2 regions of the Streptomyces sp. NPDC002825 genome follow, and region 1 is predicted to be linked to the other one. Evidence: riboswitches for the same ligand, from Rfam matches in the RefSeq annotation. Region 1 holds a riboswitch; the other holds the start of a gene.
What was found. A riboswitch is a leader RNA that binds a small molecule or an ion and turns the genes downstream of it on or off. The one in region 1 is predicted to bind glycine.

Region 1 (7,895 bases):
GTGTCGCCGACGACAGCGCGGGCGCGCGGGCCGCGGGGGAGCGGCTGCGGGCCGACATCCTCGCGACGACGGGGCTCACCGGGTCCGTGGGTCTCGCGGGGTCCAAGATGATCGCGAAGATCGCCTCCGAGGAGGCCAAGCCGGACGGGCTCGTGCTCATCGAGCCCGGCACCGAGCGTGAGCTGCTCGGGCCGCGATCGGTGCGGATCCTGCCCGGGGTCGGGCCGGCGACCGGGGAGCATCTGCGGCGCGCCGGGATGACCACCGTCGCCGACCTCGTGGAGGCGGGCGAGGACGAGCTCGTACGGCTCCTGGGACGGGCGCACGGGGCCTCGCTGTACCTGATGGCCCAGGGGTACGACGATCGGCCCGTGGTGGCCGAGCGGGACGCCAAGTCCGTGTCCGTCGAGGACACCTTCGACACGGACATCCACGACCGGGTACGGATCCGGATCGAGGTCGAACGGCTCGCGGAGAGGTGCGTGGGGCGGCTGCGGGCCTCCGGGCACTCCGGGCGGACCATCGTCCTGAAGGTGCGCCGGTACGACTTCTCGACGCTCACCCGGTCCGAGACGCTGCGGGGGCCGACGGACGACCCCGTTGTCGTACGGGAGGCCGCGGGGCGGCTCCTGGAGGCCGTGGACACGACGGGGGGTGTGCGCTTGCTGGGCGTGGGGGTGAGCGGGCTCGCGGACTACACGCAGGAGGACCTGTTCGCTCAGGCGGAGGCCGAGGCCTCGGAGCGGCCGGCGGAGGAGGAGGCCGCGGTCGAGGAGGCCGAGGCGGCGCCCTCCACCGCGACCGAGACGGCCGAGCGGGGGTGGGCGCCGGGGCGTGACGTGCGGCACGCCGTGTACGGGCCCGGGTGGGTCCAGGGGAGCGGGGTCGGGCGGGTCACGGTGCGGTTCGAGGAGCCGTGGTCCGGGCCCGGGCGGGTGCGGACGTTCGCCGTGGACGACCCCGAGCTGGAGCCTTCGGAGCCCTTGCCGCTGGTGCGGGGGGACGCGGCCGCCTGACCCGCACCGGCCCTGCGGTGCGGGTCTTCCGGTGGCCGCTTCGTCTTCGGGGCTCTCAGGTGCCGTCCTGGCCCGCCAGGCGGCCGAAGTCCTTGTCCGGGGTGTCCGGGGGCGGGGGCGGCAGGGCGAGGCTGTAGTGGCGGTAGAGCTGGAGTTCCTGCTCAGGCGAGAGGTGGCGGCCCACTCCGAAGTCCGGGGCGTCCTTGATCAGGCCCCTCTCGTACGGGATGTGGAGGCCGTCGTCGAGAAGTGCGCTCGGCTCCAGGGGGACGAAGGCGTCCCGGCTGAACAGGCCGGTGCGGACCGCGGCCCATTCCGGGATCCCGGTCGCGTCGTCCAGGTACACCTCGTCCACGGTTCCGATCTTGTGCCCGTTCCGGTCGAACGCCTTGCGGCCGATCAGGCTGCGCGGATCGATATCGGTCTGCACGGTCCCTCCAACTGGTCGCAACTGCTCTACACCCCTACGAAAGTGCACATCTGGGATGTCGGCCACTTGAGCGATGGGAGCCGCAACCTCGCTGGTAGGCTGGTTGTGGCTGTCGACCCTGTGCGGGAGAGTCCCCCGGAGAAACCTTCCGGTGGGCGCCGAAGGAGCAAATCCTCCCCGGAATCTCTCAGGCCCCTGTACCGCGCGGACGAGGTCACTCTGGAAAGCAGAGCGGATGTCCGACGGCATCCCGCTCTCACCGACGGTGAAAGCCGGCGGGCCGCGAGGCGTGCCGGTGAAACTCTCAGGTTGAGATGACAGAGGGGGAGGCCGTCCGGGTACCCGCGCCGTGGTGCCCCTCGCAGGTCGTGACGACCAGGAGGCCTCCGTACATGACCGCCAACCGCACTCCGCTCTCCGAGCTCGAACAGGGCATCCCGTTCGAGCAGCGGCACATCGGGCCCGACGCCGAGGCCCGGGCCAAGATGCTCGCCCAGGTCGGTTACGGCTCGCTCGACGAGCTCACGGCCGCCGCGGTGCCGGACGTCATCAAGAACGCCGAGGCCCTGGGCCTGCCGGCCGCCCGCACCGAGGCCGAGGTCCTCGCCGAGCTGCGCACGCTCGCCGACCGCAACCAGGTCCTCGCCCCGATGATCGGTCTCGGCTACTACGGGACCTTCACCCCGCCGGTCATCCTCCGGAACGTCATGGAGAACCCGGCCTGGTACACCGCCTACACGCCGTACCAGCCCGAGATCTCGCAGGGCCGCCTCGAGGCCCTGCTCAACTTCCAGACCATGGTCGCCGACCTCACCGGTCTGCCCACCTCCGGCGCCTCCCTCCTCGACGAGGGCACCGCCGCCGCCGAGGCCATGGCCCTCTCGCGGCGCGTCGGCAAGGTCAAGAACGGTGTCTTCCTCGTCGACGCCGACGCCCTGCCGCAGACCATCGCCGTCATCGAGACCCGTGCCGAGCCGACCGGTGTCGAGGTCGTCGTCGCCGACCTGAGCGAGGGCATCCCCGCCGAGGTCGCCGAGCGCGGTGTCTTCGGTGTGCTCATCCAGTACCCCGGTGCCTCCGGCGCCGTCCGCGACATCAAGCCGCTGGTCGACGCCGCCCACGAGCTCGGCGCGATCGTCACCGTCGCCGCCGACCTGCTCGCGCTCACCCTGCTCACCTCGCCCGGTGAGCTCGGCGCCGACATCGCCGTCGGCACCACCCAGCGCTTCGGCGTTCCCATGGGCTTCGGCGGTCCGCACGCCGGCTACATGGCCGTCCAGGACAAGCACGCCCGCTCCCTGCCCGGCCGCCTCGTCGGCGTCTCCGTCGACGCCGACGGCAACCGCGCCTACCGCCTGGCCCTGCAGACCCGCGAGCAGCACATCCGCCGCGAGAAGGCCACCAGCAACATCTGCACCGCTCAGGTGCTGCTCGCCGTCATGGCCGGCATGTACGCCGTCTACCACGGTCCGGACGGCCTGAAGCAGATCGCCGAGCGCACCCACCGCTACGCCGCCATCCTCGCCGCCGGGCTCACCGCCGGTGGCGTCGAGGTCGTGCACGGTTCCTTCTTCGACACCCTCACCGTCCGCGTGCCCGGCAAGGCCGACGAGGTCGTCGCCGCCGCCCGCGAGGCCGGGGTGAACCTCTACCGCGTCGACGCCGACCTCGTGTCGGTCTCCTGCGACGAGACCACCGGGCGCGAGCAGCTCGCCGCCGTCTGGGGCGCCTTCGGTGTCGAGGGTGACGTCGAGGCCCTCGACGCCGTCACCGAGGAGACGCTTCCCGCCGGTCTGCTGCGCTCCGACGCGTACCTGACCCACCCGGTCTTCCACGCGCACCGCTCCGAGACCTCGATGCTGCGCTACCTGCGCAAGCTCGCGGACCGCGACTACGCGCTCGACCGCGGCATGATCCCGCTCGGCTCCTGCACCATGAAGCTGAACGCGACCACCGAGATGGAGCCGGTGACCTGGCCCGAGTTCGGCCAGATCCACCCCTTCGCGCCGGTCGACCAGGCCGCCGGATACCTCACGCTCATCAACGAGCTGGAGGAGCGCCTCGCCGAGGTCACCGGCTACGACAAGGTGTCGATCCAGCCCAACGCCGGTTCGCAGGGTGAGCTGGCCGGTCTCCTCGCCGTCCGCGCCTACCACCGCGCCAACGGCGACGAGCAGCGCACGGTGTGCCTCATCCCGTCCTCCGCGCACGGCACCAACGCCGCCTCCGCGGTCATGGCCGGCATGAAGGTCGTCGTCGTCAAGACCGCCGACGACGGTGAGGTCGACGTCGAGGACCTGCGCGCCAAGATCGCCCAGTACCGCGACGAGCTGTCCGTGCTGATGATCACGTACCCGTCCACGCACGGCGTCTTCGAGGAGCACGTCGCCGACATCTGCGCCGAGGTCCACGAGGCCGGCGGTCAGGTGTACGTCGACGGCGCCAACCTCAACGCGCTGGTCGGTCTCGCCAAGCCGGGTCACTTCGGCGGCGACGTCTCGCACCTGAACCTGCACAAGACCTTCTGCATCCCGCACGGCGGCGGCGGCCCCGGCGTCGGCCCGGTCGGCGTCCGCGCCCACCTCGCCCCGTACCTGCCGAACCACCCGCTCCAGCCCACCGCGGGCCCGGAGACCGGTGTCGGCCCGATCTCGGCCGCCCCGTGGGGCTCCGCCGGCATCCTGCCGATCTCGTGGTCGTACGTGCGCCTCATGGGTGGCGAGGGCCTCAAGCGCGCCACCCAGGTCGCCGTCCTCGCGGCGAACTACATCGCCAAGCGCCTCGAGCCGCACTTCCCGGTGCTCTACACCGGTCCGAACGGGCTGGTCGCGCACGAGTGCATCGTCGACATCCGTCCGCTGGCCAAGGCGACCGGCGTCAGCGTCGACGACATCGCCAAGCGCCTCATCGACTACGGCTTCCACGCCCCGACGATGTCCTTCCCGGTCGCCGGCACGCTGATGATCGAGCCGACCGAGTCCGAGGACCTGACCGAGCTCGACCGCTTCTGCGACACGATGATCGCGATCCGCGCCGAGATCGAGAAGGTCGCCTCGGGCGAGTGGCCCGCCGACGACAACCCGCTGCACAACGCCCCGCACACCGCGGCCGCGCTGGGCGGCGAGTGGAACCACCCGTACACCCGCGACGAGGCCGTCTTCCCGGCCGGTGTCTCGGCCGCCGACAAGTACTGGCCGCCGGTGCGCCGCATCGACGGTGCCTTCGGCGACCGGAACCTGGTCTGCTCCTGCCCGCCGCTGGACGAGTACGACAACTGAGCACGCGCCGAGGGCCGGTTCGGAGGAACTCCTCCGGGCCGGCCCTCGGCGTTTCCCTCGTACGCTGTCCTGCCGCTTCAGGCGGCGGTCGTCACCTGGCCCGCCGTCAGCGGCCGGTGCGGGGCGATGATCTGCCCGTCCGGCAGCAGTTCACCGGTGTCCTCGAAGAGCAGGACACCGTTGCACAGCAGGCTCCAGCCCTGCTCCGGGTGGTGTGCCATCAGTCGGGCCGCCTCCCGGTCGGCGGAGTCGGCGGTGGGACAGGCAGGCTGATGCTGGCACATGGGTGGGTTCTTTCGCTGCGTCGTGGTGGATGTCCTGCGGCTCTGCGCGGTCATGGCCGCCCCCGTCGTCGGTTCGGTTCCGATCCCAGTCTTGCCCCACGGACGGTCTTCCGCAGGTATTTCGCGGCAGCTCGTCCTCTCCTGGGAAGACGCATCACCCGCAGGGGCGGTTCAGGTCAACTGCACCGTCTCTTCGGGTGGTTCGGGGTGGTCCCAGCGGGCTAGTCCGTACGGGAGGGGCGTTCGGGAGGCGCGTTCGGGCGCGCGGCTCGGACAGCAGTGCGCCCCGTGACCCGGGCGGGTCACGGGGCGGCGACGCGTGGGATGGATCAGGCGGGCGCCGGCGAGCCCAGGAGGGGCGGCGGCGCGAGTCGCGTACTGAGCACGGGCAGGAGATCGGCGACCTGGTACGGGCGGTCGGCCGCGATCCCCGGGGGTGCGGGGGCCAGCGGCACCATGAGGTCGGCCGCGGCCGGGGCGACGGTCGTGTCGTCCGCCTCCGGTCCGGCGTGCAGCCAGAGCGTCAGCATGTAGAGCTCCGGTACGGACAGCAGTCGTGGTCGGTACGCGACCGGCAGGGCCTCGGCCTGGAGCAGGGCCCGTTCGGTGGCGGAGACGTACGGACCCTCGAAGAAGTGCGAGAAGGCCCAGCCGTCCGGCGTGAGCATGGTGTCCGCGGCGGCGATCGCCCGGTCCCCGTTCCGGATCAGGAAGCGCCAGCCGGCGAGCCGGGTACGGGGTGCGAGCCCCGGTGCTCCGGCGACGCCGAGGACGTGCACGGGCAGGGGGTGTTCGGGGCTCAGCGGTCCCTGTGCGGCCCGCAGCGCGGGAGTTCGCGGCTCGCGGACGGCGGTCGGTGAACCGAGGGCCGCGAGGACACTGCGGAGGGCCGGCGCAGGGGCCGGGGAGGGTCGGAGCATGATGGGTCGCCTCTCACTCAGGAGACACGGTGATGCGTGGGCAGGTACGACGGCGCTGTCGGCGGCGGGGCCAGAGAGGGGGCCATGAGGCCATGGCCGGGCGCCAACACTCTGCCTCGTCCGCGGAGTTTATACGACACGTGTTCACACAGTGTTTCCGCTAGACCTCGCCGATATTCCTGACAAGGCGTCATCAGGCCGTAATCGCGGGGAGTTGAAGCGGAATCACGAGGACGATACCGCTCCCACCTGCGTATTCCTCGCGAAGGCGGACGGCTGAATTCCGACCCGGGATCTCAGGACAATACGACATTGGTATATGTCGCGTGTTCCATGCCTTCGGGATGTGCCGGTGGAGCGCTCCGTCCAGCCTATCCTCCGACAGGCCGGTTCCGCAGGCGTTGTGGATCAGCGGGGTGGGCATCATCGTCCGTGACGCGCGGCCGCCCGGGCGGCCGCCCACTCGGGGAGGGACGCTTCGATGGGGCAGAAGGTCGTGGCCGACGGGTTCGGCCCGTCCGACCGGCAGCAGTACCGCAGAAAGCTCCAGCAGTGTCTCGCGGGGCTCGCGCGGCTGTTGGCGGAGAAGCGGTTCGACCGGCCTCGCAATCTCATGGGCGTGGAGATCGAACTCAATCTCGCCGGCGCCGACGGGTTGCCCAGGATGCTGAACGGGCCGGTTCTCGAAAAGATCGCCAGTGCCGATTTCCAGACGGAACTCGGAATGTTCAACCTCGAAGTGAACATCGCGCCCCACCAGCTCCACGGCCGCGTATTCGACCGGCTCGCGGAAGAGATCGGCACCGGCATCGGATATGCCGACCGCAAGGCCGCGGAACTCGACGCGGGCGTCGTCATGATCGGCATACTCCCCACGCTCGCCCAGCGCGACCTGGTCCCCGAGAACCTCTCGGACAACGACCGCTACACGCTCCTCAACGACCAGATACTCGCCGCCCGCGGCGAGGACTTCACCCTCGACATCCACGGCGTCGAACGGCTGCTGTGCACCACCGAGTCGATCGTGCCCGAGGCGGCCTGCACCTCGGTGCAGCTGCACCTCCAGGTGACACCGGCCCGGTTCGCCGCCGTGTGGAACGCGGCCCAGGCCGTCTCCGGCGTGCAGATCGCACTCGGCGCCAACGCACCCTTCGTCTTCGGGCGCGAGCTGTGGCGCGAGTCCAGGCCGCCGCTCTTCATGCAGGCCACCGACACCCGGCCGCCCGAGCTGCAGTCCCAGGGCGTACGGCCGCGCACCTGGTTCGGGGAGCGGTGGGTGGACTCGGTGTACGACCTCTTCGAGGAGAACGTCCGCTACTTCCCCGCCCTGCTGCCGCTCTGCGACGAGGAGGACCCGCTGCTCGTCCTCGACCGGGGCGGCGTCCCGCGCCTGCAGGAGCTGGTCCTGCACAACGGCACCGTCTACCGCTGGAACAGGCCGGTGTACGGCTGGGTCGACGGGGTCCCGCACCTGCGCGTCGAGAACCGGGTGCTGCCCGCGGGCCCGACCGTCACGGACGTCATCGCGAACGCGGCGTTCTACTACGGGCTCGTCCGCTCGCTCGCCGACGACCCACGGCCGGTGTGGAAGCGGATGGCCTTCCAGGACGCCGAGGCCAACTTCGACACCGCCTGCCGTCACGGCATCGAGGCCGAGCTGCGCTGGCCCCGCTCCGGACGGGCCGGCGGCATCGCGACCCTCCCGGCCGTACGCCTCGTCCTCGACGAGCTGCTGCCGCTCGCCGCGGCGGGGCTCGACGCCTGGCACATCGAGCCCGCCGACCGGGACTTCTACCTCGGGGTGATCGAGCAGCGCTGTCTGCGGCGGGTGAACGGCGCCTCCTGGCAGGCCGACACCTTCCACCGCGCCCTGGACTCGGGCCTCGACCGGGAAGAGGCCCTCGCGGCGACGACCCGGCGCTACCGGGCCCTCATGCTCGCCGGCGAGCCGGTGCACACCTGGCCGG
Region 2 (7,895 bases), on a different contig from region 1:
GGACCTGCTGGAGGTAGATCGGGCCGCCGGAGATGACGTCCTGGGCCCAGATGCGCTCGATGCCGTACTTGATGTCCTTGGAGGTGATCGGCTTGCCGTCCTCCCACTTCACGCCGTCCTTCAGCGTGAACGTGTAGGTGAGGCCGTCGGCCGAGACCTTGCCGGCGTCGGTGGCGAGGTCCGGGACCAGCTCGGTGGAGGCGGCGCCCGGCTCGGACTTGAAGGAGACGAGCTGACGCGTGTAGTAGCGCTGGAAGTCCCACACGAAGCCGTAGTAGCCGCGCTGCGGGTCCCACGAGTCGGCCTCCTGCGAGCCGATGAACTTCAGCTCGCCGCCCTTCTTGTCGGAGGCGTTGGCGACCTTGTTCACGGCGGCGTTGAAGCCGGGGGCGGCGCCGGCCTTGCCGTTGCCGCCACCGTTGTCGCCGCCACAGGCGGTGGTGACGACCATCGTGGCCGCGGCAAGCAGCGCGCCCGCGGCGATTCTGCGCTGAGAGCTCTTCAGCATGGGTCCAGCAACCTCCGGGATAGTGGCGGCCGTTGTACGGCGGTCCGCCGATTGGGGATGGGCCTCCTGTCGCCAGCGGCAGGGGCGGGTCTTGCGTGTCGTCGGCGAACGGTCAGCGGGAGCCCTTCGGGTCGAGCGCGTCACGCACGCCGTCGCCGAAGAGGTTGAACGCCAGGACGGTGATGAAGATCGCGAGGCCGGGGATCACCATGAACAGGGGATCCGACTCGTAGGTGGTGATGGCCGTCGACAGCATCTGGCCCCAGGAAGCGGTGGGGGGCTTCACACCCGCGCCGAGGAAGCTGAGCGCCGCTTCGGTGAGGATGTTGGTGGGGATCATGAGGGTCGCGTAGACCATGATCGGGGCGATCAGGTTGGGCAGCAGCTCGCGGCGCAGGATGTAGAAGCGGCCGGCGCCCAGGCTCTGGGCGGCCTCGACGTACTCGCGGTTGCGCAGCGACAGCGTCTGGCCTCGGACGATGCGGCCCACGTACGGCCAGCCGAAGAAGCCGATCACCAGGACGAGCGCGGCGATGCGGACGCCCGAACCGTCGAGGCCGAGGAACTGGTTGGGCAGCACCGAGACCAGGGCGATCGTGAAGAGCAGCTGGGGGAAGGCCAGCATGACGTCCATGATCCGGCTGAGGGCCGCGTCGATCCAGCCGCCGAAGTAGCCGGCGATGACGCCGAGGACGGTGCCGAGGAAGACCGCGAAGACCGCCGCCAGGAAGGCGACGAGGAGCGAGATCCGGGCGCCGTAGACGATCCGGCTGAAGACGTCGCGGCCGTTGACCGGCTCGACGCCGAACAGGAAGTCGCCGCTGACGCCGCCCCAGGAGCCGATCGGTGTGCCGAACAGCGGGTCGATCTGGTCCTCGTGGAACTCGTCCGGCGGGTGGCCCAGGAGGCCCACGATGACCGGCGCGAAGATCGCGACGAGGATCAGGAAGAGGACGACGAAGGCGCCCGCGAGGGCCAGTTTGTCGCGCTTGAGCCGGGTCCAGGCGATCTTCCAGGGCGAGCGCCCCTCGATCGCCTTGCCGGTGGTGCCGGAGTTGTCCGGAGTGCCGGGAGCGTCGGGCGCGCCGTCGACGGTGGCGGTCGCCTCGCCCGCACTCGTCTCGTGCAGTGGTGCCGTCATCGTGGTGAGGACCCCTCTCGGCCGCCGGTAGCCGGCCCTTGCCCGCCGCGGGTAGCGGCTCGGTGGAACAACCTGCTGGACATCGGCTCGAAAGGAGCCGAACGTCCTGTGTTCCGGGGAGTCTTCAATGCGGCTGCGATCACCCGCCAGACCTGAAGGTGAATGTTTGCTCAAACGTGATGCGGTGCTGCGACTTCCGTTATCCGGACGTCGTGATCACGTGAGCGGACCATTCTGGGGAGCTCCGACCGCAATCGGACATGTCTCCCAACTGGGCGGTTGAGCTCTTCAATTGGGGCGAACGAAGGACTCTGCCCGGAACCGGCGGGCCGGGTGGGACGCGAGGGGCGTCTCAGTATCCGGACGGCGCCGCCGGCGGGTACCCGTACGCCGGTACGGCGGCGGAGCCGCGTCCGGCGTGTGCCTCGCGGTCGTAGAAGGGGCGCGCGTTCGCCCGCAGCCAGAGGGCCACCGGGTCGTACGCGTCGGAGAGGGCGACCGTCGAGACGGGCAGCCCGTCGGGGACGGAGCCGATCGACTGGCGCATCATCGAGCGGACCGTGTCGACGGCCGCCGGGGAGGTGTCGTACAGGTCGAGACCGATGGCGAGGTACGGGGAGCCCAGCGCGGGCTGCACCCAGCCGCGGCGCAGCGACCGGACGGCCGGGGTGCGGTGCGCGTTCTGCGTGAGCAGGGCGTAGAACTGCGGGATCTCCAGGGCGGGCTCGGTGACGCGCAGCGGACCTGCGGGCATCCGGTCGAGACCGGTGGCGATCCGGCGCAGGTCGGCCCAGGGGATGCCGACGCCGCCGCCGGGGGCGTGCGGATTGAGCCAGACGCCCCAGCGGTCGGGGTAGAGGGCGCGGGCGATCTCGCGGCCGGTGACGAGCTCGTGGGCGCGGGTCCAGCCGGAGGCGGCGAGCTCCTGGGGGGAGGTGACGCAGGGCGCGTAGCCGAAGCCGTCGACCTCCATGTTCCCGTACTGGGCGTCGGGCGAGCCGGGGGCGCCCTGCCAGAGCAGCATCCAGAGCTCGCCGTCGGCGAGGGCGTGCAGCAACTGCTCGTACGCGTCGTAACGTCCAGGTGCCACCTGGCGCAGCATGTGCTCGACCGTCCCGGCCGAAGCGGTGCCTGACGCGCTCACCCTGGGTCCCGCCCCTCTTCCGTCCACCACGTACGTCTGTCCAGCGATCGAGTCAGTTCAGCTTAAACAGGGGTCCGCTCACACGGCGGCGCGCTGGTAGAAGGGGCGAACCCGCTCCAGCATCCAGTCGCCGACCGGGTCCTGCGCCATGTCGAGCAGGATGAGGTTGACCGGCCAGGCGACCTCGACCCGGCCGAGGGCGCGGCCGAGGGCGTCCAGGGGGGCGTTGCGGTCGACGCCGTCCCAGCCGCCCAGCTGGACGCCGATGAAGAGGGCCGGTTCGGTGCCCTCGACGCTGGCGAGGGCGCGGCGGGCGGTGACGACGACCCCGGTGGCCTCGAACTCGGCGGAGGCGGCGGCGAGGAAGTCGACCGGGTCGTCCTGCCAGTCGGGCTCGAAGAGCCGGACGCGGCCGCCGCTGGCGGGGCCGTCGAGCGGGGTGCGGCCGACGCGGCAGAGCTCGGCGACGGCGGGCGGGGGCAGCGGGACGCCGACGGTGCCGCCGGGGTTCACGGCGATGCCGAGCTGCGGGGGCAGTCCGCGGGCGAAGTCACGGGCCGGGGCGACGGTGTACGACATGTGGTCGCCGACGCAGGCGAGGAACTGCTGCTCGGAGCTGAAGACGGGCACGTAGGCCGCGCCCTCGATCTCCATGGTGGCCAGGTCGAGGCCGGGGCTGTCGGGGCCGCCGCCGTTGGGCAGGGGCACCCAGACCGGGCTGCGGCCGAGCACCTCGACCAGCCGGCCGCCCGCCTCGGGGTTGCCGAGTGAGGCGGCAAGGACCTCTTCGAGCTCGTTGCCCGGCCACGTCACGTCCACGGTCGCGTTTCCCCTTCTCGCACGGCCTGCCGCACCGGCCGCCCGGCAGCACCCTAACGCCGCCCCGGCACCGCCGTGGCCAAAAGGGAAGGGTACGGCCGTCCCGGGACGGCCCGGGACGCGGGACGCGCCGGTGCGACCCCTAGGCGGCCTCCCGGAAGCCGATCCTGCGGAGGGAGTCGGCGGCGTCCCGGTCGAGGAGGGTCGCCGAGGCGCAGCCGTGCGGGAGGCTGCCGGACTCGGCGGCGCGCAGGAGCCGGCCCACGGCCCGCCGGTGCCGTGCGAACGCGTACGCGGAGACGCCCCGGCCGCGGGCCTCCTGACCGGCCCGCGCGGTGTCCGGGGTGACGTCGAGGAGGACCAGGTGCAGGGCGCGGCCGCGCCGTCTCGCCTCGCGGGCGAGCCAGCCCCGCACCCAGGACTGGGTGCCGCAGTCGTGGACGATCAGGCTCGCGCCGGAGCGCAGGGCGCGGCGCAGTCCGGCGTAGTGCGCGATCCGGACGAGGGGGCGGTAGACGGCGTACGGGAGGAGGCGGGGCATGCGGGCCTCCCAGCGCTCGCGGGCGTCCTGGGAGTCGATGCCGCTGCCCTCGGCGGCGCGCTTCATCAGGGTGGACTTGCCGCTGCCGGGCAGCCCGGAGACGACGACGAGGTCGCCGGCGGCGTAGGTGAGGGCGCGGGGGCCTCGGCCGCCGCGCTCGCGCAGGTCCCGCAGGAGCCGGCCGCGGCCTCGGCTCCGGGCGCGGGCCCGCTGGGACGGTATGCCGGTACTCGTCGCGTATGCGCCGGTGTGCTGGATCCTCATCGCGCTCCCCCTGTACGGGTCCCAGGAGACCTTGGGAGACCCCTTGCCCACGAAGTGTAAAGAATGGGTAATGCGACACAAGCGATTTGCCCGGCCGACACCGCATGCAATGATGTGCGCGCCAGGCGCGCACAGTCGCCGCACAATCGCATACCGGCCGCTCGAATCCGCGCGGGAGAGTTCCGGACCGCCGAGCGCGTCCGGGCGCCGAAGGAGCAAGACCCTCCCTTGAATCTCTCAGGCCCCGTACCGCGTGGATGAGGCAGATCTGAAAAGCGGGACACCTGTCGTGTCCCCACCCAAGGTGCAAGCCGAACTCTCGGCGCCGATCGCTCGGCGACGAGATGCCCTCGGTGAACCTCTCAGGTTCCATGACAGATGGGGAGGACGTCCTCGCCCGTCATGTGTTTTCGTCACCGATCACGCCCTTGGGACCCGGGAGCCACCCCATGAGCACTGCCCCCCGTCTGACCGCCCTCGATGCCCTGCATCGTTCGCTGGGCGCGACCATGACCGACTTCGCCGGCTGGGACATGCCGCTCCGGTACGGCAGCGAGCGTGACGAGCACAACGCCGTCCGCACCAAGGCCGGCCTCTTCGACCTCTCCCACATGGGCGAGATCACCGTCACGGGCCCGCAGGCCGTGGACCTCCTGGACTACGCCCTCGTCGGCAACATCTCCACGGTGGGCAACGGCCGCGCCCGCTACACGATGATCTGCCGGGAGGACGGCGGCATCGTCGACGACCTGATCGTCTACCGCCTCGGCGAGACCGAGTACATGGTCGTCGCCAACGCCTCCAACGCCCAGGTCGTCCTCGACGCCCTGGTGGCCCGCGCCGCGGGCTTCGACGCCGAGGTCCGCGACGACCGTGACGCGTACGCCCTGATCGCCGTCCAGGGCCCCGAGTCCCCCGGCATCCTGAAGTCGGTCACCGACGCCGACCTGGACGGCCTGAAGTACTACGCCGGCCTCCCCGGCACCGTCGCCGGCGTCCCCGCCCTGATCGCCCGCACCGGCTACACCGGCGAGGACGGCTTCGAGCTGTTCCTGAAGCCCGAGCACGCCGAGGGCGTCTGGAAGGCGCTGACCGAGGCGGGCGAGGGCGTCGGCCTCATCCCCTGCGGCCTGTCCTGCCGTGACACGCTCCGCCTGGAGGCGGGCATGCCGCTGTACGGCCACGAGCTGACCACCGCCCTCACCCCGTTCGACGCCGGCCTCGGCCGGGTCGTGAAGTTCGAGAAGACCAGCAACGAGGGCCGCTTCGTCGGCCGCGAGGCGCTGGAGAAGGCCGCCGAGCGCGCCGAGACCGCCCCGCCGCGCAAGCTCGTCGGTCTGATCGCCGAGGGCCGCCGGGTCCCGCGCGCCGGCTTCTCCGTCGTCAAGGACGGCGAGGTCATCGGCGAGGTCACCTCCGGCGCCCCCTCCCCGACGCTCGGAAAGCCGATCGCGATGGCATACGTGGACGCGGCGCACGCCGAGCCCGGCACCCAGGGTGTAGGTGTGGACATCCGCGGCACCCACGAGCCGTACGAGGTCGTCGCGCTGCCCTTCTACAAGCGCCAGAAGTGACGCACTCGTCTCACCCTTCGTCTCACCCCGCAAGACCCACGTTCATCAGTACTCCCCCGATCCAGGAGAATCAGGTCATGAGCAACCCCAACGAGCTGCGTTACACCAAGGAGCACGAGTGGCTGTCGGCCGCCGAGGACGGCGTCGCGACGGTCGGCATCACGGAGTTCGCGGCCAACGCGCTCGGTGACGTCGTCTACGCCCAGCTCCCCGCCGTCGGCGACACCGTCACCGCGGGCGAGACCTGTGGCGAGCTGGAGTCGACGAAGTCGGTCAGCGACCTGTACTCCCCCGTCACGGGCGAGGTCGTCGCGGCCAACCAGGACGTCGTGGACGACCCGTCCCTGGTGAACACGGCTCCGTTCGCGGGTGGCTGGCTGTTCAAGGTGCGCGTCACGGGCGAGCCGGAGGACCTGCTCTCCGCCGACGAGTACACCGCGTTCGCCGGGAACTGAGACCGGGCCCGAGACCCCCTAGGGATCGATTCATGTCGCTTCTGAACACTCCCCTCCACGAGCTGGACCCCGACGTCGCCGCCGCCGTCGACGCCGAGCTCCGCCGTCAGCAGTCCACCCTCGAGATGATCGCCTCGGAGAACTTCGCTCCGGTCGCGGTCATGGAGGCCCAGGGCTCCGTCCTCACCAACAAGTACGCCGAGGGCTACCCGGGCCGCCGCTACTACGGCGGCTGCGAGCACGTCGACGTGGCCGAGCAGATCGCGATCGACCGGATCAAGGACCTGTTCGGCGCCGAGTACGCCAACGTCCAGCCCCACTCCGGCGCCTCCGCGAACCAGGCCGCCCTCTTCGCGATCGCCCAGCCCGGCGACACGATCCTGGGTCTCGACCTGGCCCACGGCGGCCACCTCACCCACGGCATGCGCCTGAACTTCTCCGGCAAGCAGTTCAACGTGGTCGCGTACCACGTGGACGAGGCCGGTCTGGTCGACATGGCCGAGGTCGAGCGCCTCGCCAAGGAGCACCGCCCGAAGGTGATCATCGCGGGCTGGTCCGCCTACCCGCGCCAGCTGGACTTCGCCGAGTTCCGCCGGATCGCCGACGAGGTCGAGGCCTACCTGTGGGTCGACATGGCCCACTTCGCGGGTCTCGTCGCCGCCGGTCTGCACCCGAACCCGGTCGAGTACGCGGACGTGGTGACCTCCACCACGCACAAGACGCTCGGCGGCCCGCGCGGCGGCATCATCCTGGCGAAGAAGGAGTTCGCGAAGAAGCTGAACTCCTCCGTCTTCCCCGGTTTCCAGGGCGGCCCGCTGGAGCACGTGATCGCGGCCAAGGCCGTCTCCTTCAAGGTCGCGGCCTCGGAGGAGTTCAAGGAGCGCCAGCAGCGCACCCTCGACGGCGCCCGCGCGCTGGCCGAGCGCCTGGTCCAGGACGACGTCACCGCCCACGGTGTCTCCGTCCTGTCCGGCGGCACGGACGTGCACCTGGTCCTGGTGGACCTGCGCAACTCCGAGCTCGACGGCCAGCAGGCCGAGGACCGTCTCCACGAGGTCGGCATCACGGTCAACCGGAACGCCGTTCCGAACGACCCGCGTCCGCCGATGGTCACCTCCGGTCTGCGCATCGGCACGCCGGCGCTCGCGACCCGCGGTTTCCAGGCCGAGGACTTCGCCGAGGTCGCCGACGTCATCGCGGAGACCCTGAAGCCCGGCTTCGACGCGGACAAGGCCGCGGCCCTCAAGGCCCGGGTGACGGCGCTCGCCGACAAGCACCCGCTGTACCCCGGCCTGAAGTAATTTCGTACGATTTAGTTCCGGCTTCGTTCGTACGGAATCTCCGGGGCACCACGCACACTGGACAGTGAGCGTGGTGCCCCGCCCCTTGCTCAGCCCTTCTACGCGCTCTTCTGCTCCACCCCGGCAGACAACGGCGTCTAGCCCCCAC

Region 2: another riboswitch for glycine. It lies ahead of gcvT (glycine cleavage system aminomethyltransferase GcvT); the one in region 1 lies ahead of gcvP (aminomethyl-transferring glycine dehydrogenase).

What each region holds. Positions count from the first base shown of each region.
Region 1 is NZ_JBEOVH010000005.1:9,547-17,441, forward strand. It holds gene ABT041_RS08530 (DNA polymerase IV) at 1-1,016, shown strand, start outside; gene ABT041_RS08535 (PRC-barrel domain-containing protein) at 1,072-1,446, opposite strand; glycine riboswitch at 1,560-1,659, shown strand; gene gcvP (aminomethyl-transferring glycine dehydrogenase) at 1,839-4,724, shown strand; gene ABT041_RS08545 (DUF5999 family protein) at 4,802-5,008, opposite strand; gene ABT041_RS08550 (hypothetical protein) at 5,338-5,928, opposite strand; gene ABT041_RS08555 (glutamate-cysteine ligase family protein) at 6,410-7,895, shown strand, end outside.
Region 2 is NZ_JBEOVH010000067.1:1,409-9,303, forward strand. It holds gene ABT041_RS38725 (ABC transporter substrate-binding protein) at 1-508, opposite strand, end outside; gene ABT041_RS38730 (ABC transporter permease) at 621-1,649, opposite strand; gene ABT041_RS38735 (enhanced serine sensitivity protein SseB C-terminal domain-containing protein) at 2,002-2,793, opposite strand; gene ABT041_RS38740 (enhanced serine sensitivity protein SseB) at 2,872-3,612, opposite strand; gene ABT041_RS38745 (AAA family ATPase) at 3,755-4,417, opposite strand; glycine riboswitch at 4,580-4,679, shown strand; glycine riboswitch at 4,680-4,805, shown strand; gene gcvT (glycine cleavage system aminomethyltransferase GcvT) at 4,867-5,991, shown strand; gene gcvH (glycine cleavage system protein GcvH) at 6,069-6,446, shown strand; gene glyA (serine hydroxymethyltransferase) at 6,479-7,747, shown strand.